3 regions of the Carboxydothermus pertinax genome follow, and region 1 is predicted to be linked to each of the others. Evidence: riboswitches for the same ligand, from Rfam matches in the RefSeq annotation. Region 1 holds a riboswitch; each other region holds the start of a gene.
The links. A riboswitch is a leader RNA that binds a small molecule or an ion and turns the genes downstream of it on or off. The one in region 1 is predicted to bind cyclic di-GMP.
Positions count from the first base shown of each region.

Region 2: another riboswitch for cyclic di-GMP. It lies ahead of cpu_RS05645 (FapA family protein); the one in region 1 lies ahead of cpu_RS06950 (HD-GYP domain-containing protein).
Region 3: another riboswitch for cyclic di-GMP. It lies ahead of cpu_RS00090 (hypothetical protein); the one in region 1 lies ahead of cpu_RS06950 (HD-GYP domain-containing protein).

Region 1 covers NZ_BDJK01000020.1:49,541-56,038, reverse strand. The annotation lists gene cpu_RS06955 (HD-GYP domain-containing protein) at 1-370, shown strand, start outside; cyclic di-GMP riboswitch class I at 499-586, shown strand; gene cpu_RS06950 (HD-GYP domain-containing protein) at 899-1,954, shown strand; gene cpu_RS06945 (hypothetical protein) at 2,000-2,338, shown strand; gene cpu_RS06940 (GGDEF domain-containing protein) at 2,335-3,156, shown strand; gene metK (methionine adenosyltransferase) at 3,292-4,482, shown strand; gene cpu_RS06930 (hypothetical protein) at 4,564-4,878, shown strand; gene codY (GTP-sensing pleiotropic transcriptional regulator CodY) at 4,992-5,735, shown strand; gene cpu_RS06920 (sigma-70 family RNA polymerase sigma factor) at 5,939-6,466, shown strand.
Region 2 covers NZ_BDJK01000015.1:67,616-74,113, forward strand. The annotation lists gene cpu_RS05625 (chemotaxis protein CheC) at 1-18, shown strand, start outside; gene cpu_RS05630 (response regulator) at 42-407, shown strand; gene fliM (flagellar motor switch protein FliM) at 427-1,434, shown strand; gene fliY (flagellar motor switch phosphatase FliY) at 1,427-2,473, shown strand; cyclic di-GMP riboswitch class I at 2,481-2,568, shown strand; gene cpu_RS05645 (FapA family protein) at 2,629-4,155, shown strand; gene cpu_RS05650 (DUF2225 domain-containing protein) at 4,175-4,834, shown strand; gene cpu_RS05655 (methyl-accepting chemotaxis protein) at 4,896-6,498, shown strand, end outside.
Region 3 covers NZ_BDJK01000001.1:13,849-20,346, forward strand. The annotation lists gene cpu_RS00075 (sensor domain-containing diguanylate cyclase) at 1-219, opposite strand, end outside; gene cpu_RS00080 (response regulator) at 204-1,355, opposite strand; gene cpu_RS00085 (DUF5666 domain-containing protein) at 1,714-2,571, opposite strand; gene cpu_RS00090 (hypothetical protein) at 2,605-3,096, opposite strand; cyclic di-GMP riboswitch class I at 3,166-3,250, opposite strand; gene cpu_RS00095 (YjjW family glycine radical enzyme activase) at 3,331-4,176, opposite strand; gene cpu_RS00100 (YjjI family glycine radical enzyme) at 4,157-5,692, opposite strand; gene cpu_RS00105 (HD domain-containing protein) at 5,727-6,416, opposite strand; gene cpu_RS00110 (Mrp/NBP35 family ATP-binding protein) at 6,478-6,498, opposite strand, start outside.

The sequences.
Region 1 (6,498 bases):
AGAAGAATTTCTGTTTATTAAAAGGCATACTTTTTATACTTATTATCTTTTAAACAAAGTTTTTCCTACCCAAATTGTTAGAGCGGCGGCTTTTCATCATGAAAAACTTGATGGTTCGGGATATCCTTTTAAGAAAAAAGCGGAAGAGTTAGGTTTTGAAGAAAGGTTGATGGCGGTTATCGATATTTTTGTTGCTCTCTCGGAAGAACGTCCTTACCGAAAAGGGCTTAGCTACCAAGAGATTAAAAATGTTATGGAAAATCTGGTGGAAAAAAATAAAATAGACAAAGATATGGTTAAAATTGTTCTGGATAATTATACTGAATTACAAGACATTAGAAGAAAGCTAGAGGGTGCACAGTTTTTTTAAGCCGAAGGCTCCAGACTTGAAGCCGAAGGCTCCAGACTTGAAGCCGAAGGCTCCAGACTTGAAAGGGAGAAATAATGTATTGACCCGTTTAGCTAAGAGTTTTATAATAAAATAGAGTCTAATAGCGTTCCTGATAAAGGCAAACCCGGCGAAAGCCGGGGACGCAAAGCTATAGGGGCTAAGGTAGGTTTCCTGCTATGCCAGCCAGCTGCCAAAGGTGTGAATTTGCTCTGAAACCCTCCGCCTTTTGGCAGGAGGGTTTATATGTTATTACCGCACAGTCAAGGAAGCGGTAATAGGTTAAAGTTTCTTTCGATGATATGAATTTACGGGCGGGGGATAAATGTGAACAAAAGATTTTTTTGAAAAAATAAAGCTGCTCCCATAAAAGAAGGCTCTGCAAGTTTGCGGGGCCTTTATTTTACGGTGAATGTCGGTATGGGTAGAAAAATGTCGAACTAATCATACTTTTCAATATATGTAAAATACCTTATTATGTAAAAAAAGCAGTAATAATGGAGGAAAAACATGCTATTTGTGGATATCTCAGCTTTTGCCTTTGCGGTTAATCGTACTTTTGGTTTATTTGAAAAACACGAAAGGCTATATAAGATGAGGCGAACATTAATTGCTCTGCAACTTGGTAAAAGGCTAAATTTAAAAGAAAATGAGCTAAAAAAGATATTCCTTCAATCAATGCTTGCCAATGAAGATAAACAATTTTGGCAGAGTCAAAATAAAATCTATCCTTCGCAATTAATTGAAATAATGTTTCTGGCAAGTAATGTTGCCGGTTTTTTACGAGGTCGAAATGTCTGTATATTTACCAAAGAAAAAATAAAAGACTTTTTTCTTCACCAATATTTAAAAGTCTTTACCAAAACTCCAGCGGTGTTGGCATTATTTACCCTAATGGAAGAAGAAGCCTTCTGGTTTAATTTAGAAGAAGAGTTTTTATTTTTGGATATTTTAAGGTTAACAATGGGTTGGAATGAATTTTCAGGCTTAGCTGAAGAGGAAATGAAAAAAGTTTTTCTTTTATTGGCTAAACTTATTGATAATAAAGACATTTCCACCCGAAGACATTCGGAAAGAGTGGCTAAAATAGCGGTTAAAATAAGTAAAGAACTAAAACTTCCTTTCGAAAAAATAAAAATGATTGAGATTGCCGGCCTTTTACATGATATAGGAAAAATCGCTATTCCCACAAAAATTTTAAATAAACCTTCAAAATTAAGCGAAAAGGAATTTTTGTTAATAAAATCCCATCCCTTTTATACCTATAAACTTTTTGAAACCGTTGGCGGGCTTAATGAAGCCGCTAAATGGGCAGGGTATCACCATGAGAGACTTGACGGAAGTGGATATCCGTTTAAAATTAAAGGGGAAGGTTTGGAATTAGAGACACGCATTATTCAGGTAGCAGATATTTTAGCCGCGCTAACCGAAGATAGGAGTTACCGAAAATGTATGGAAAAAGAACAGGTAGTGAATATTATAAGTCTCGAAGTTAAGAATAAGAAAATAGATCCTGATATAGCAAAAATAGCCTTAAAATTACTGAGTGCTAAAGAAATTTTATAACTTAATAAAGAAAGGGGGGAGCGGTTTTGGTGAACCGCTTGCGATATGAATGCTAACCGTACTGCTGAATTAAGCATCCGCTTAACCGAATTTGAAGTGCCGCCTGTTCAAGATTTTCTGGTGATAGGAAAGCGGGCGCCCATTGGTATCGAGGCTTTTACCAAAATGGTGGAATTTATTTCACCAAACCAGTATAAGGCTATTCGTCTAAATCATGAAAAATTTGAGGGGATTATTATAAGAAAAAACTTTATTAATTTAATGGATGAGGAATTATTGGTATCAGCTATATTAATTGAAGTGGATGCTATTTCTGATGAGAGTTCAATTTTCAAAGGAAGTTTAAATATAGTGCTTAATATTAAAAAGGAGATAGAAATATGATTAAACGGGTAAGAGAAGTAATGACCTCGCGCCCCATTACCATTGAGCCGTATAAAAGCTTATTAGAAGTAAAGGAGCTTATGCGTGTAAAAAGAATTGGCGGGCTACCGGTGGTAGAAAAGGATAAATTAATTGGAATAATTACTTCAAAAGATTTAATTTTTTATCCGGAAAACCGGTTGGTAATTGATGCGATGACCGAAGAGCCCGTGGTAATTGAAGAAAAGGCGTATTTATTTGAAGCTTATCAAAAAATGCTTGAGTATAATATAGAAAGACTTCCGGTGATAGATGAATCTGGCTTGCTTACAGGGATCATAACAAGAAAAGTAATTGAACGGTATATTGGTTCTTACATAGATTCTATGACTGGGTTACCTAAAAAAGAATATGCATTATACAAGTGCCTTAAATTATTAGAGCAAGGAAATATTTGTACGGTCTTATTTATTGACTTAAATAATTTTGGGGAGTTAAATAAGCGTTACGGGCATGTAATTGGTGACCAAATTTTATTAAGAATAGCGGGAATATTAAAACAATTAGGAGAGGAAATTATTGCTGCTAGATACGGTGGAGATGAATTTATTTTAATACTGCCTTGGGATGAAATAAAAGCGAATATTTATGTTAAAAAGTTATATAATCTTCTTGAAAATGCCAAATGGCCCAATGATTTGAAAGTCCAGTGTGCTGTTGGAATTAAAGAGATAAGACTTGCAGAAAAAGTAGACTTAATCGAAGAAGTTTTTGCTTGCATAAACGAAGCAAGCTTAAAATGTATAGATGAGAAAAAGACAGTTAAAAGTCAAAATTAAACTCCGGTAGGTATGATATTTGTTGACATGATTAACATCCTTTGCTAAAGTAAGATAAAGGAATTTTAAAAAAGCACCTCTTCCAGAACAGGGGAGGTTTTCTTTTTGAGAAAATAAGAATCAGGAGGAGATTTTATGACAAGACGCCTTTTTACCTCGGAGTCTGTTACTGAAGGACACCCGGATAAAATTGCTGACCAGATTTCCGACGCGGTGCTAGATGCGATTATTGCCCAGGATCCACAGGCTCGCGTTGCCTGTGAAACGGCAGTAACCACTGGCCTGGTACTGGTTATCGGCGAAATTACTACCAACTGCTATGTGGATATACCTAAAGTTGTGCGGGAAACAATCCGGGAGATTGGCTATACCCGGGCAAAATACGGTTTTGACGGCGATACCTGTGCCGTTATCACTTCCATAGATGAGCAATCTCCGGATATCGCCCTGGGAGTTAACCGGGCTCTGGAGGCCAAAACAGGAGAAATGACTGAAGAGGAAATTGAAGCCATTGGTGCTGGTGACCAGGGAATGATGTTCGGTTATGCAACCAACGAAACCCCGGAAATGATGCCAATGCCTATTTCTCTAGCTCACAGGCTTGCCAGGAGGCTTTCGGAAGTGCGGAAGTCCCGGCTTTTACCATACCTTCGTCCCGACGGAAAAACCCAGGTTACTATAGAATATGATGACGACAAGCCAGTACGGGTGGATACTATTGTGGTGTCAACTCAACACCACCCCGATGTTTCCAATGAAGAAATTCGCAAGGACATTATCGAGCATGTGATTAAACCAGTAGTGCCAGCTCACCTTTTGGATGAAAATACCCGTTATTTTGTAAACCCCACCGGTCGTTTTGTGATTGGTGGCCCACAGGGGGATGCCGGACTTACGGGGCGGAAAATTATCGTTGACACCTATGGCGGTATGGCTCGCCACGGTGGGGGAGCCTTTTCCGGGAAAGACCCCACTAAAGTGGATCGTTCGGCCGCCTATGCTGCTCGATATGTTGCAAAAAACCTTGTAGCAGCTGGGATTGCTGATAAAATCGAAATCCAGCTTGCTTATGCCATTGGGGTGGCCAAGCCCGTTTCCATCATGGTTGATACTTTTGGTACTGGCAAAATTGCTGATGAAAAAATTGTGGAACTCATTAAAAAGCATTTTGATTTGCGTCCGGCAGGGATAATTCGGATGCTGGATTTACGGCGGCCAATTTACAAGCAGACTGCCGCCTATGGGCATTTCGGCCGTACCGATATTGACCTTCCCTGGGAGCGGACCGATAAGGCGGAAATTTTAAGAATGGAAGCAGGACTTTAAAAGAAACCCTGAGCCAGTATACCTGGCCAGGGTTTTAACTTTTTTGCCCTCTTTAGCATACGGTATAAGGGGGTGGCAAAGGTGATTGAGGCGATCTTGGCGGGATTTTTTGTCTATGGGGTGATTTCGGCTATCATAGTGCTTTGGGAAGCTATTTACTGGCGCAAGGGAAAAAATTTATGGTTGGTGATAAACGACCCGGAGGAACTTTATGAGATGGAAAAGCTTTTGTATTTTTTAAAAGAGCGTATTCCAGGGGTCAGAGATATAAAGATTGTAGATTTAACGAAGGTGGAAAAAACGGGAAAAAAATTTGCCCAAAGTTACCCACCGTTCCAGGTAATTACCAGGCTGCCGGAGGAAATTAATGAAAGAAACTATATTATCTTTTTTTAAAATTCAGGGCAGGGATAAAGCGGTAATGGTTAATAATTTTTAGGGATTAAGTATAATTATTTAAAAATTTGGTAATATTACTACCGTGAAATTTAAAAAATGGAGGTAGTAATATGCTAAGTTTACTGGAGAAAACAAGATTACTAAACCGCTTTATCCAGCGAAGTCCCCAAAGGCCGGAGCCTTTTATGGAGCTAGCTCTAATGCTTGGGGATATTTCCAAGGCAAGCGTGTTTATTATTGGCCGAAAAAAAATTTTAGGGTTTTATGAACGGCCGGATATGGTGGGACAGGTGATTAGCGGGCGGGATTTAGAGACTCGCCAGGTCGAGCAGGACTTGCAGGATTGGTTATTTTCTTACAATCAAACGGAACACAATATTAAAGGGGATGACGTCCTTACTTACACCGTAGTACCGGTTTTTGGCGGTGGTGAGCGGCAGGGCACAATTCTCCTTGCCAAAAAAGGCAGTGAGGAGTTTAATGCCCAGGATTTAATTTTATATGAGTATGCTGCGACCGTAGTAGGCTTGGAAATTTTAAGGTTAAACAGTGAGCGATTAGAAGAAGAAGCCCGGAAAAAAGCCGCTGTTCGTCTGGCCCTTGATGCCCTTTCCTATTCAGAGTTAGAAGCGGTGAAAAAAATTTTTACGGAGTTAGACGGGGTTGAGGGGTTTGTAGTAGCAAGTAAACTTGCCCAAGAGTATCATTTGACCCGTTCGGTAATCGTAAATGCTTTAAGAAAACTGGAAAGCGCTGGGGTGATTGATTCCCGGTCTTTGGGGATGAAAGGCACTTATATTCGGGTGTTAAACGATTATTTTTTAGACAAGCTTGAAATTGCCCAGCAAAATTAAGAATAGTCGTGAGTGGTTGGCCTTTTTGGAGGTTTGAGGTTAGAAGTTAGAAAATAGTATCAAAAACTCATCTTAGTACAAAAATTAAGTTTTGTCAAAGTCCGCCTTGGTAAAAGGCGGTTTTTTTCTTTTTAAAGGCTTTTTGCTATTCTCTTCCTGGCGCCAAAAATTAAAAGCCCGGGCTTTTACCAGGAGGTTATTTTGTGGATCGTTTTTTCGAAAAGTGGCAAAAGGCTAAAGAGAGCCGGGAAGGGATGGAGGAACTTCTTAACTACTTGCGACCATTGATAAAAAAAGCAGCTTACCGGTACCGAAATCCCTATTTAACGGAGGATGACCTTGTTCAGGAAGGAACGTTAGCAATAATTGAAAGTGTTTACCGCTTTAAGCCCGAGCGCGGGGTTTATTTTTTAAAGTATGTGCGGGAGGTGGTTTACGGTAGGATTTATTCCCTTTTGCGTTCGGAAAGAGCCCGGCGGGGCAAGGAAGTACTTTTAGAAGATTATCCGGTGAAAGTTTTACCTTTTGCCGAAGAAAGGTCAGAGCTAATAATACCTCCAGGGGTTTTAACCCTCCGCCAGGAAAGGCTGATTATCTTAAAGTATAGACAGGGAATTTCTTTAACTGAAGTAGCAAAGATTTTAAAAATCACTCCCGCCGGTGCCTATGATTTAGAAAAAAGAGCCCTGCGAAAATTGAAAAAATATTACCTCTCCTTAAAAAATCAATAAAAAACTGCACTTTCCTTTACGTCAGCCGGCTG
Region 2 (6,498 bases), on a different contig from region 1:
TCAGCTTTAGGGATTTAACTTAAAAATCAGGAGGGAAAGGAATGTCGGCAAAAGTGTTAATTGTGGATGATGCGGCTTTTATGCGGATGATGATTAAAAATATCCTGGTAAAAAACGGTTATGAGATTGTGGGTGAGGCTGAAAATGGTGCTCAGGCTGTGGAAATGTACAAGCAGCTTAAGCCTGATGTCGTAACCATGGACATTACCATGCCTGAAATGGATGGTATCCAGGCTGTCCGCGAAATTAAAAAAATTGATCCTAACGCCAAAATCATCATGTGTAGCGCTATGGGGCAGCAAGCCTTAGTTATGGAGGCAATTCAAGCCGGGGCGATGGATTTTATTGTAAAGCCTTTTCAGCAAGATCGAATTCTGCAAGCTTTTGAAAAAACTTTAAAGAGATAAGGCGAAAGGCGGGATTCAGTTGCCTGAGCTAAATGAGAGCAAAGAAGTTTTGTCCCAGGAGGAGATAGATTCTTTAATTGCGGCCCTGGCTTCCGGGAATATTGAAAAAATTACCCAAGAAAAAAAGGAAGAGGTGCGGTACCGAAAGTACGATTTTCGAAGACCCAATAAATTTTCCAAGGAAAACCTGCGGACTTTACACCTAATCCATGATAACTATGCCCGGCTTATATCTAACTTTCTTACCGGGTATCTTCGCACAAACATATCGGTTAAGGTTGCCTCGGTAGACCAGGCCACGTATGAAGATTTTTTGGTTTCAGTGCCGACCCCGACTTTAATTACAACTTTTCGCCTGCATCCTTTAAAGGGAAGTATGGTGATGGAAACCAATCTACAATTTATTTTTCCCATTATCAGCCTTTTATTTGGTGGCAGCGGCGATATGCCGCCAGAGATACGGGAACTTACGGATATCGAACTAGCAGTGGTGAAAAAATTAAACTATCGTTTATTGGAAAATTTGACCCAGTCTTGGATGGACATTATCCAGGTAGAGCCAGAGATTGAATCGATGGAAAACAACCCGCGGCTTCACCAGGTTTTATCTCCTAACGAAATAGTAGCAATAATAACCTTTACCACGGAAATCTTAAACAACAAAGGGCTTATAAACTTGTGCCTGCCCTTTGAAGTTCTTGACCCACTTTTAGCGAAGTTATCTGCCAGTTACTGGTTTTCGCATGCAGCTGATGCGGACCGGGAAGCCTTTGCCCGGCATATGGAAAACTTTTTAGCTCAAAGCGAGCTTATGATTACTGCTGTTTTAGGCGAAACGGATCTTAGAGTGCGGGATTTTTTAAAGGTTGAGCCAGGAGATATTATTGTTTTAAATAAAAGGTTGGATGAAGAATTAGAGCTTTTGATTGAGGACCAAGCGTTATTTAAAGTTCAGCCTGGCCGTTTGGACGATAAGCTTTGCTGCCAGATTACCAGGATTACAGAAAGGGATGAAGCCGATGGATAACCAATTTTTAAGCCAAGAAGAGATTGATGCGCTACTTAAGGGAACTGTGGGCGAGTCCCAGGAAAGTGAAAGTCAAGGCAGTGCCGAGGTTTTAACGGCGGAAGAAAAAGATGCTTTAGGCGAAGTAGGAAATATTTCCATGGGCTCAGCGGCTACTTCCCTGTCTCAGCTGGTAGGGCGTAAAGTAACCATTACCAGTCCAAGAGTGGAGGTTAGTAACGAAAAGGAGTTTTTTGCTAATTTTCTCGAGCCGTACATGGTTATTGAAGTAGAATTTACCGAAGGCCTTACTGGAAAAAATATTTTAATCATTAAAGAGCATGAAGTGGGAGTAATTGCCAATTTGATGATGGGGGGCGATGGTACCCAGACCGGGGAAATAACTGAACTAGAACAAAGTGCAGCAAGAGAAGCTATGAACCAAATGATTGCCAGCAGTGCCACCGCCCTTTCGGAGATTTTCAAGCGTAAAATTAACATTTCCCCTCCAAAATCGCAAATGGTAAATTCTCGGGAAAGGGATATTTACGAGCCCTTTGGCGGTAAGGAAATAGTAGTTATCTATTTTAAAATGCAAATTGAGGATTTAATTGATACCGAAATAATGCAGATTATGGAGCCGGCAACTGCCAAAGAAGTGGCCAAAATGCTGTTAGATAAGCTTTATGGGGGTATGGAGCCCGAACCGACCGTTGAGTATCGTGAGTCGGTTAAAGAATCAAAAGAAAGGGTGGAAGGGAAAGATAAGCACGGGAACGAGGAGTACCTTAATTTGCCTTCCGATGAAAAATTAGAATTAATTTTAGATATTCCACTCAAAGTGGAAGTAGTGCTAGGACGCACTCGACGGCCAATTAAAGAAATTTTAAGCTTAGGGCCGGGGGCAATTATCGACTTAGACCGGCTGTTGGATGAAGATGTAGAAGTTTTGGTAAACGGTACTCTTGTAGCGCGGGGAGAAATAGTGGTAGTAGGGGAGAATTTTGGCGTAAGAATAAACCAAATTCTTTCACCCAGGGAACGTTTAAGTAAAATTTAAAGGGAGAAAAAGTTAAAGGCAAACCCGGCGAAAGCCGGGGGCGCAAAGCTAAAGGGGCTAAAGCAGGTTGTCTGCCATGCTAGCCAGCTGCCAAAGGATATAGACCTCCTCTGGCAGGAGGTTTTTTAATTTCTCTTAAAAAAGGGGTGGGGGCGGTGACTGACTCCAGCACCGGAAGTTATTGGGAGGTAAAGGTTTCCAACAATAATCTGGAAGCGTATTTAAAATTTTCACCTCTTACGCAGACGGAGGAGGGAGCATTTCCTTCGCTGGAAGAGTTAAAAGAATTTTTAAAAGCAAAAGGAATAATTTATGGTATAATTGAAGAAAATTTACCTCTTGTTTTAGACCATCCGGGAGAATTTATTCTTGTTGCCCGGGGGATTGAGCCAGTGCCTCCAGTTCCTGATGAGTTGATCACCTACTTTGAAAGCGATGATGTCAAGTACTCCATGGATAAGCTCGGGCACCGGGTATATTATTTTAAATCGCTTCCGCAAGTAACAAAAGGGCAGGTCTTAGCGGAAGTGAGAAGGGGAAAACCGGGGAAAAATGGGGTTGATATTTTCGGTAAGCCAATAAAAGCCCCAGCGTATGTTCCGCTGAAATTAAAGGTGCATAAGGGAGCGGAGATAAAAGACGATAAAGTAATTGCGACTATAAATGGCTTACCGGTGCGTATAGGTAACGCTGGCTTTGATGTACAGAATTTACTTCAGTTAGATGGCGACCTTTTTTATAAAACTGGTAACTACCAGTTTATTGGTAGTATCAAGGTTAACGGCAATGTCCGGGAAAATGTGTTAATTAAAGCTGAAGGGTCGGTCGAGGTTTTCGGTTCGGTAGAATCGGCCAAAATTTATGCTGGTGAGTCGTTTATCGCCCGGAAAAATATTATCAATTCGGAAATAACGGTCGGTCTAAGACCGATGTTAGCTTCAAAAGTAAATGCAGTCGTGAGCGACCTGGTTGAAAATTTAAACCCATTAATCCTTTTAATCGCTCAGCTTTTACCAAATCTCAAAGATACTCCGGTTACTTTATTTAGGATTTTACAACTACTTTATAAAAAACCAGATGAGTTAAGATTACAGCTGGAAAAACTTAAAAAGGCTTACCAGAGATTAGTTGAGTGTAAGCCGGAAATGGAAGCATTTTGGAGCGAAGGATTGGAAAAGGTTACTACAATTGAGAAAATTGTTAGTGCTTTGTTACGGACCATTTCCGAAACCGTACCGGCGCATATTTTACAGCAAAAAATAAATCTCTGGTGGCATGTTCTCACCGAAGGCGGTAAATATTTTCAAACGGAAGAAAAGATGTTTGCTTCTACTCCCTATAAGCTTACTGTGTATTCCGGCCAGAACGCCAGATTTAACGTTTATGGAGATTTTATTTTAAACGGTAAATCCCTTTATCAGTGCGTGGTTAATGCTTCCGGAGTAGTTTTTGGTGAAAGCGGGACTTCAGTAGTAGGAGGAGTACTAACGGCTGGCAAAGCAGTGGCGCTTGATGAAGTGGGTGCACCTATTGGTACAGGGATGGAAATTATTGTTGGCAAAAACGGTACGGTTAAGCTTAAAAAAGTCTACCCTGGGGTTGTAGTAAAGATTGGTAGATTCCAAAAAATATTTAAAGAGACTGAATATCAAGTATTTTTAACAGGAGAAAAGGATTTGTAAAAGAAGTGGAGTGATAGCATTGACGCAGGGTCTTTATGCCAAAACCATTCAATGTCCGCTTTGTGGCAGTGAATATAAAACTTTGAAGGTGATGACTTCGGCGTTACGTCCGGCGGGCATGGATGCTGATTTATGTATGCGCTACACTGGATTAAACCCGCTTTATTACAAAGTTAATATTTGTCCCCAATGTTTTTATGCGTTTACCGAAGAATTTAAAGCGGTCCGGAAAAATGAACAGGAGGAATTAAAAAAAGAACTGGCCAAAAATCTTCTACCGGATAACTTTTGGGGGGAGAGGGATTTTACCTTAGCAGTAAAATCCTATGGCCAAGCTTTAAAATGTGCCTTATTTAAAAAAGAAAAAGATAGCACTTTAGGCCGTCTTTGCCATAATCTTGCCTGTGTGTATCGCCTAAATGGCGAGCAAGAAAATGAGGAAAAATATTTACGTTATGCTGTAAACTATTATGAAAAAGCTTTTACCACCGAATTGAACTCAACCGAAAGCTTTACCTTAGCTTATTTAATTGCGGAATTAAGTCGAAGGTTAAAAGATTATGAAAAGGCAGCGAAATGGTTTAGTTATTTAATACAAAATAAAAATTTGTTACCCAAAAAATTAGTAAATTTAGTGCAGGAACAATGGCAGGTTTTGCGGGAAGAGAAAAAGATGTAATAATCCGGGCATGATTGAAATTGCCTAAAAATGTTAAACATTTAGAACCGGGGGGAAGAGTATGCGTTTAAACTCCTTAAAGGTAAAAATTTTTCTCATACTTCTTTTAATGGTAGCCGTACCGTTACTGGTGACGACAGCATTTAATTACTGGGAAGCGCAAAGGGTCTTGTTTAATAAATTAAAAAATACGGCCATGGATACGGCAAAACTTGGCGATGTGGCGATTGATCATTTTCTGGAAGGAATCCAGCGGACTGTGGAAACTTTAGCCCAGGAAGACAATGCCGAAAATTTCTACGATATACCGGGATGTGCCCAATGGTTTGGTAAGACACTAGAAAATACTTTAAAAAATAATCCGGCTATAATGTCAATTTACATAGGTACGGTGCGCGGTGAAATTTACCTTTATCCCAAGCAGCAGTTACCGCCGGGATATGATCCCAGAAAGCGTCCGTGGTATCAACAGGCGCTATCTTCTCCTGGAAAAGCTATTTGGACCGAGCCGTATCAAGACGCTTTTACCGGAAAGACGGTGGTTACCGTAGCCCGGTTGGTTGAAAAAAATGGAAAACCGGTAGGCGTAGTAGCAGCCGATATTTCCTTGGACCACTTTAATAATTCCATTAAGGAGATAAAAGTGGGTAAGACCGGATACCTTTTTGCCATTGACCAAAAGGGTACGGTGATAGCTCATAAAGATCCGAAATTGCTGGGACAATCCTTTGCCAAATATGATTTTGCGCAGAAAATGCTTAAAGAGAATTCTGGATTTTTTAAATATAAATATAATGGCGTTGATAAATACATAGCCTTTTTTACCTCACCGCGTACAGGCTGGAAAATGGCAGCAAATTTTGAAGCAGCGGAAGTTGGCGCTGATACAAAAACTATCTTAAAGGCGGATTTACTTATCTTAATTTTAACCCTTGTGATATTAGCAGTTGTAGCCTTGTATGTAAGCCGTTTTATTAGTAATCCTATTGGACATGTGGTCGAGAAACTTAAACTCATTAGGGATGGAGTACTGACAGTAGCGATTGAAGGAACCGAGCGCGGTGATGAGCTCGGCGTTTTAGCAAAAAGCCTGCAGGATACGGTCGCTGGAGTGGCAGTATTAGTTCAAAAAATCCGGGAAATTGCCTCATCGGTTGCTGCCGCGGCTCAGGAAATTTCGGCCAGCACCCAGCAAATTGCTACGGGTAGTCAGAACCAGACAAGCGAAATTAATGCTATAGCTTTGGAAATGGAATCTTTTGCCGAAAAAGCTTCTAAAGCTGCCGCCTCTGTTACAGAAATGTTAAAACTTGCTGAAGAAACTGTCGCTGCGGCTACTCAAGGTGAAAAAGCCTTAAAAGAAAATTTTAACGGTTTAGAAGAAATAAAAGCAAAGGTTTCCGATTTAGAAAGAAGTGCCCAGGCGATTAACGGGATGTTGGAAATTATTAATGAAATTGCCGAGCAAACCAATCTTTTGGCCTTAAACGCTGCCATAGAAGCGGCCAGGGCTGGCGAACATGGTCGCGGTTTTGCGGTGGTTGCGGAAGAAGTAAGGAAGCTTGCGGAACGTTCTGCTCAGTCTACCGATGAAATCTCTGGAGTGGTCCGGGAAATTGCTGCAGGTATGCAGGTAGCCTTAAAAGCTGTCAATGAAGGTGATC
Region 3 (6,498 bases), on a different contig from region 1:
ACCTACCGCTGTAACCGGACACAATCCCTTAATTTCGGGAAATATCTCAAAACAACTTTTGCCAATAACCTCATCCGGAGACTCTCCAATCATCGCAACAGCTTCTAGGTTTACGTTTTCAATCCGATGAGTTTTAGCATCAATGACCATAACTCCAGCCGGCATACTGTCAAGAATAAGCCCTAAAAATTCCTTTTGCTCTCTTATTTCTTCTTCCATTTTTTGTATTTTGTTACATCAATCACATAGTGGATGTAAGTATTTTCGTCTACCGGTACCCACCAGGTATCCCAAACACTATTTTCTACCTTAACTTCGCAGTTTTCTTTTTGCCTTTGGTTCAAGGCCTCATCCGCCCGGCAAAAATAACACTTGGTATCTGGTAACGGCTTCCCGGTGGTTTCAAAGACCTCCCGGGCGACAGGAGATATCATTTTTAAGTGGTGAATACTGCGCCAGCAATAATCGCCAACTACTGCTCCCAGTGCTTTTGCCGCCTGGTTGAGGGCCAGAATCCGTCTTTCCCGGTTAATAAGGTACGTAGGATTGGGCAAGGCCTCTAACATCAACCGTAACTTTTGGTCTTTTCGCCGGTTTTCTTCTTCCAGCTCATTCCTTTCGGTCAAATCAATAATTAGCGCCAGGCACAATTTTTTTACCCTGTAGTCAAAAAGCTGCAGGTAAACTTCTACGGGATACAACGAACTGTCCTTCCGCCGGTGTACAGTATAAAAAACAATTTGTTCCTGCTTCCCACTAAGCAAGGGTTCAAGCAAAGCCCTGAAACTTTGCAAATCAAATTCTGGCTTGAGGTCAAGAGGTGTCATGTTTTTTAATTCTTCAGCAGTATAACCCAGGTTTTCCCTGGCCCCACGATTTACTAAAATAAATTTAAAGGTATGAGGATCAAATATATAAACTTCATTTAGCGAATTTTCGATAATTTCTAAATAAAGTCTGGCATTAGTATTTGCATCATGAAGTTCTAAAGCCATTTCAATACTCTTTACCAATATATGTTCTCCAGCATTTTTTAACACATAACCGTAGGCGGTAATAAAGCGAATTTTTTCAACTACTGCACTTTCGCTATGAGCGGAAAGAAAGATAATGGGTATATCTCTAATTTGCTGAATTTTTTTAGCAGTTTGAACCCCATCCATTTCTTCTCCCAGCTCAATATCCATTAAAATAAGATCCGGTATTTGCTTGCTACAAACCTTCTCTAAAGCCTCTTTACCGGAAAGAGCAATATCCGTAAGGTACCCGTATTTTTCGAGAATATTAGCGGTAGTTTTTGCTTGAAATTTGCTATCCTCAACAATTAAAATCCTTTTTTTCTCTTTCAGTCTCACTCACCTCCCCTTTTCAGATTAACCGTAGTTCTTTTAAAAAACAGACACAGCTTTTTCTCAAGCTATAATTAGATTTTTTAAAATTATAGCATAATATTTTTCTTTTGTATATTTTAGCTATTGATGAGGTTTTTTCGAAACATGCAATCTTCGCAATAAGTTGTACTTAAGCCTTTGTATATGAAAAAGCAGTAACCAGCTTTTTACTGGTTACTGCTCTTTTGTTTTTGTTACACCTTAAGCAGAAGATGCGGAAAGCTTTTCTCAAGTTGCTATTACCTAAAAATATGTTTAAAACATTTAAAGGCTGGCAAAAGCCAGCCCTACATTCAAATCTATTATTTAACTTAAACAGGTATTATTTTTTACCTTTTGTTTTATTTTTAGAAAATTTTGTCTTTACTTCTTTCTTTGCTTTTTGTTCTTTTTCTTTTTTAGTTTCTCTTTTTCTTTCCTTTTCTTTTTCCTTTTCCTTTTCAACTTTTGCCGGTATTACTTTAACTTCGACGGCATTTCCCGCTAAGGTGTATTTAACACCTACTTTATAACCCGGTTTGATTGTTTTTTCTCCTTCAAGCTTGCCTAATCCTTCAATTTTAGTGTTTTCCGTAATACTAAAGGTTTTTTGTTCACCATTCCCACGAGCAACGGTGAGATTGTTACCATCAAAAGAAATTACCGTACCGGTATATTCCAGTATTACAGGTTTTGCTTCAACTTTTACAGCTTCGTTGTTTGCCGGATCGTATTTTACTTCTGCTTTATAACCAGCACCCAACTCTCCTTTTACTTCCATGTCCGTATCCGAAGTAATTACAAAAGTTTTTTCCTCGTTTTCTCCCTTAACGGCAAGAGTTTGTCCGTCAAACGAAGTTACAATCCCTTTAAATTCCTGAAGTTCTTCCTCTTTTTGCTCCAAAAGATTTTCAATTTCTTCCTTTAACTGTTTTAGCTGATTATAAGACAGGCTGTTTAAAAGGTTTAAATCAAAAGGCAACTGGTTGTCTGCTGGAGCCGGTACAGGTTGATAAGTTTGATCGGTTACCGATGGGGTGGTATAGGTCGTGCCACTTACAGTTGGAGTTTGGTTGGCATAAACAGTATCACTTACCCCCGGAGTGGTATTAGCTGGCACGGTGGTAGCAGTATCGGCCAACGCAGGTAAAGTAATCCCAAGTAAAAATACCGTTAAAACTAAAACCGCTATCTTCTTCATTAAAATACCTCCTTTAAAATTTTAAAAACATTTTTAATCTTCTTCATTTTGATTTTCAGTGCTATTAACCATGTTTTGATAATTATCTTCATCTATTCCTTCCTGTTGTTCATTTTCTTTTATTTGATTTTGATTACTATCTATTACACTCTGGTCGTCCTCTTCATTGACCACCTCCTGATTTTCATTATCGTTTACTTCACTTTGATAATTAGTTTCATCCAATTTATTTACATTGCTTTCTTCATTTGCTGAGTTTTGTCCTTTGTTTTCAGTTATTATATTCTTATCGTTATTTTCCTTTGCCAGACTTTGGTTGTTATCTTCATTCGTCGTCCTCAAACTTTTATCTATATTTTCTCTCTTTGGGCTATTTGTTTCTTTTATGGTTTTTACCAATTCTTGATATGAACTACCACTTACAGTTTTTTCAGTATTAACAGGCAAAACCAATCTTTGCGCAAAAGCAGGAAAAGCAAAACTCAGTAATAATGCTGTTAGAACCAAAATTGTATTTTTCTTCATTAAAATGCCTCCTTTAAAATTTTAAACCCTCCTGCCAGAAGGCGGAGGGTTAATAATCCCCTTAACACCTTCGGCAGCTGGCTGGCATAGCCTTACGGCCTTAGCCCCTGTAGCTTTGCGTCGCCGGCTTTCGCCGGGTTTGCCTTTATCGGTAAAATCTTATCTTTTTTACTCTATTATAAAACATAAAGTTAAAATTACAATACTTTTGGCAAAAGAATTTAAATACAAACTTTAAATACTATACTTCCCGTAAACCCGGGAACCAAGAATTTCCGTTGCAACCTCAAATAGCTCAAAAAATTTTTCTTCAGGCAAGTTCGGTGCCTCTTTTAAATAAGATTTTACACCATAGTTACGGAAAGGTATCAGTTTTAACAATGTATACGAATTGAGTTCACGAATAAACCGGGCAATGTTTTTCACTTCCTGCGGATGGTCGTTTAAACCGGGCACCAATACCGTTCGAACCTCATACAGTACTCCAAGCTGCGACGCCGTATTTAAATTTTGAAAAATTAATTCGTTGGCTACACCGGTCAGCTTACGGTGCAAAACCGGATCAAAAGCTTTTAAATCGGCCATAATTCCATCGATATTTTGACATAAGGTTAGAAATTTCTCTTCCTCCAAAAAGCAATTAGTATCGACAAAAACCGTTAGATTACTTTTTTCTTTAAGTTTATGGCTAACTTCCAGGATAAAATCCGCCTGCAGGGTGCATTCCCCGCCGGAAAAGGTTACCCCATCTAAAAAAACTTCATTTTCCAAAATATAAGCTACTAAATCCTCCACCTCCCAGAGGGTAGTTTTTGGAGAGGACGAATGGGGACACACCTCAAGGCAACGGTCACACCCATGGCAAATCGCCTTATCCCAGGTTACCCTGCCGTCAAGGTTTGTTAAGGCTCCGGCCGGGCACTGTTCAACACATCTACCACAATTCTGGCAGTATTTTTTGGTTTCCGGGTTGTGACAGTACAGGCAGTCAAGATTACAACCCTGCAGAAAGATTGCCATCCGGCTTCCGGGACCGTCGATAAAGCTTACCTCAATAATTTTATTGACTATTCCTCTCACCGATTATCCTTACCTTTCTGGCTTCGGTATTGTTGTTTTTAATGCTTGCTGCTCCAAGCTTTACCGTATCTTCCCGTAAAACCTCGCCTTTTTCGTATTTTAAAACATCGGTTCTTTTTACAAGGTAACCGGTAATCCGGATAAATTCCGAATCGGAAGTGTTGAAGGAAAATACCCTGATTCCTTCTTCTAAAGCCCCCTTGATTATTTTTAAAACCCCTTCCGGATTTTCCCGGGCGGTCCGGTCAAAGATGTAAATATCACTAATGCCTGTATCAAAGTATTTATGGAGCCTTCCCTCGGTTTTAATCTGGGTAAAGATGTCCGGCTCCTCGCCGTATTTTATCCGCACCCCGGGCGTCACATCGATGTCGCTGTCAATTCCCGACTGGGCATGAAATCCTATCCTGCCGCCGGTACCGTTGCAGTAAGCTCCCGGGACCCTTTTTAAAGTATCTTTGGCGGTTTTTAACACTTGTTCGGCATAGTAAAGGGCTTCTTTATCCTGACCAAGTTTTAGTCCCGTTAAGTGTTCAAGACATTCGTAAAGTCCAAAATATCCGGCCATGGAGGTAAAGCGGTCAAGGGAAATTAAACCTTCTTTAGCTAAAAAGGAAGTTTCAAAAAACTTCGCCTCTTCTACGATAAATTTAGCCCGGGCATTGATAACCTCGGCCTGCGCCAACACTGCATCAGGTAAAACATTCTGGATAAAGTCTTGAAAATCTCTCGCTTTTTTGGCAGCTTCTTTTAAATTTAACCGAACTAAAGTAAAGCTGCCTCCACCAATTAATAAAGTATTATAGCAGCTAGCAACTCCGTAAGCAGGGTCAAGGTCTTCTTTTAATTCCCGGTCATTGACAAAATACGGTTTTCCAATTTCCAAGGCTGTTTTAACCGCCTCTACGGCAAAACTATCGGGAGTTTCTTCATTATATTTTAGGGAAATGTTGGGTACCGCCTGTTTTAGCTCCCGCTCAAGCTTTAAAAGTAACCGTCCAGTACGGGTATCTTTGGGCCCAATGTTCATGTGGACAAAACCATCGGGTAACACCCGGTCTATTTGCACCAAAAACATTTTTAAGAGTTTCTCGGAAAGTTCCTCACCAGCAGCCAAAACAAACGGTTCTAACAGTTCATCTACCTGTCCCAGATATACGGGATAGCTCGTTATGGAGGGTACGTAGCGATAGATAATTAAAAGGGCATTAACCGCTTCAAATAAATCCTGCGGGGGTTTTAAATTTAAGTACTCGCTTCCCTTTTCCATAAATTTTTGGTAATCCGGCAGAATATAACGCGGCCGATAAGGTGCATGACCTTCAAACAGGTCACATAGAATTCCTTCGGCAAAATAGTTCTGAGCTTTTTCACTAATCTTTACGTAAGGAAGGAAGTTTTCCGCTTCCGCCGCCAGTAAGTGCCGCTTATCTTTGTAATCCAAAGAAGTATCGGTAATTATTTCATAAACCCGGTTCATCGCTCTTCTCACCCGACTTAAAGTTTCTAACTTCATTATACCACCCTTTTTACCGCTTGTAGCAAAATCTTTATTTACTTTTAAGGTAAAATTTCTCTACTTCCTCCCTTACCTTTTTCAATGCCTGGATTTTACCTTCGGCACCGATGTTATCCGAGCGTTTATCCGCTTCTTTTAAAGTAATTAACTTTCGTACCCGCCGGTAAAGTTCACCCGGGGGTAATGTTTTCCCAAGCTGCTTAAGCCAAAATTCTACTTTTTCTACTTCATAGGGTACGGACATGTGGTAATAAATAAGCCAGGCGGTTCGGTCAATAGTTTGCCGGGGAAAATTGAAGCGTTTTAAAATACCCCGGGCCATTAGAGCTCCCCGCTCGGCATGGCCAAAATCGTTGGGATAGCCGTTTTTGTACGTTCGCACCCCCGGTAGACCCTTCCCCACATCGTGCAAAAGAGCGGCCATGATTAATTCTAAATCCTTCTCGGGAAGCTCCTCCAAAACCCTTAAAGTATGCCCCCAAGCACAAAGGCGATGGCGTTCGGGATTCTGGGGTAAGCCTACCAGGTGAGATAACTCCGGTAGTGCTTTAAAGAGAAGCCCTTTTTGATGTAATGCTAATAAACTCTCCAAAGGATTTTGGCTAAATTGCTTTTCCCGGAAAAACACAGAAACTGCCAGACCAGTATTTTTACCAGCCATGGCAGTTTCTTTTGGCAAAAATTTGCAGTAAAGATAAATTGGAGCGGGGTAAATCACCATTTGCACCCCCGGCACTTTTTTTGATTATAGCAAAGCCGGGAGGTAGTCGACAAGAAAAATTTTAGAGCTTATTTACTATTTC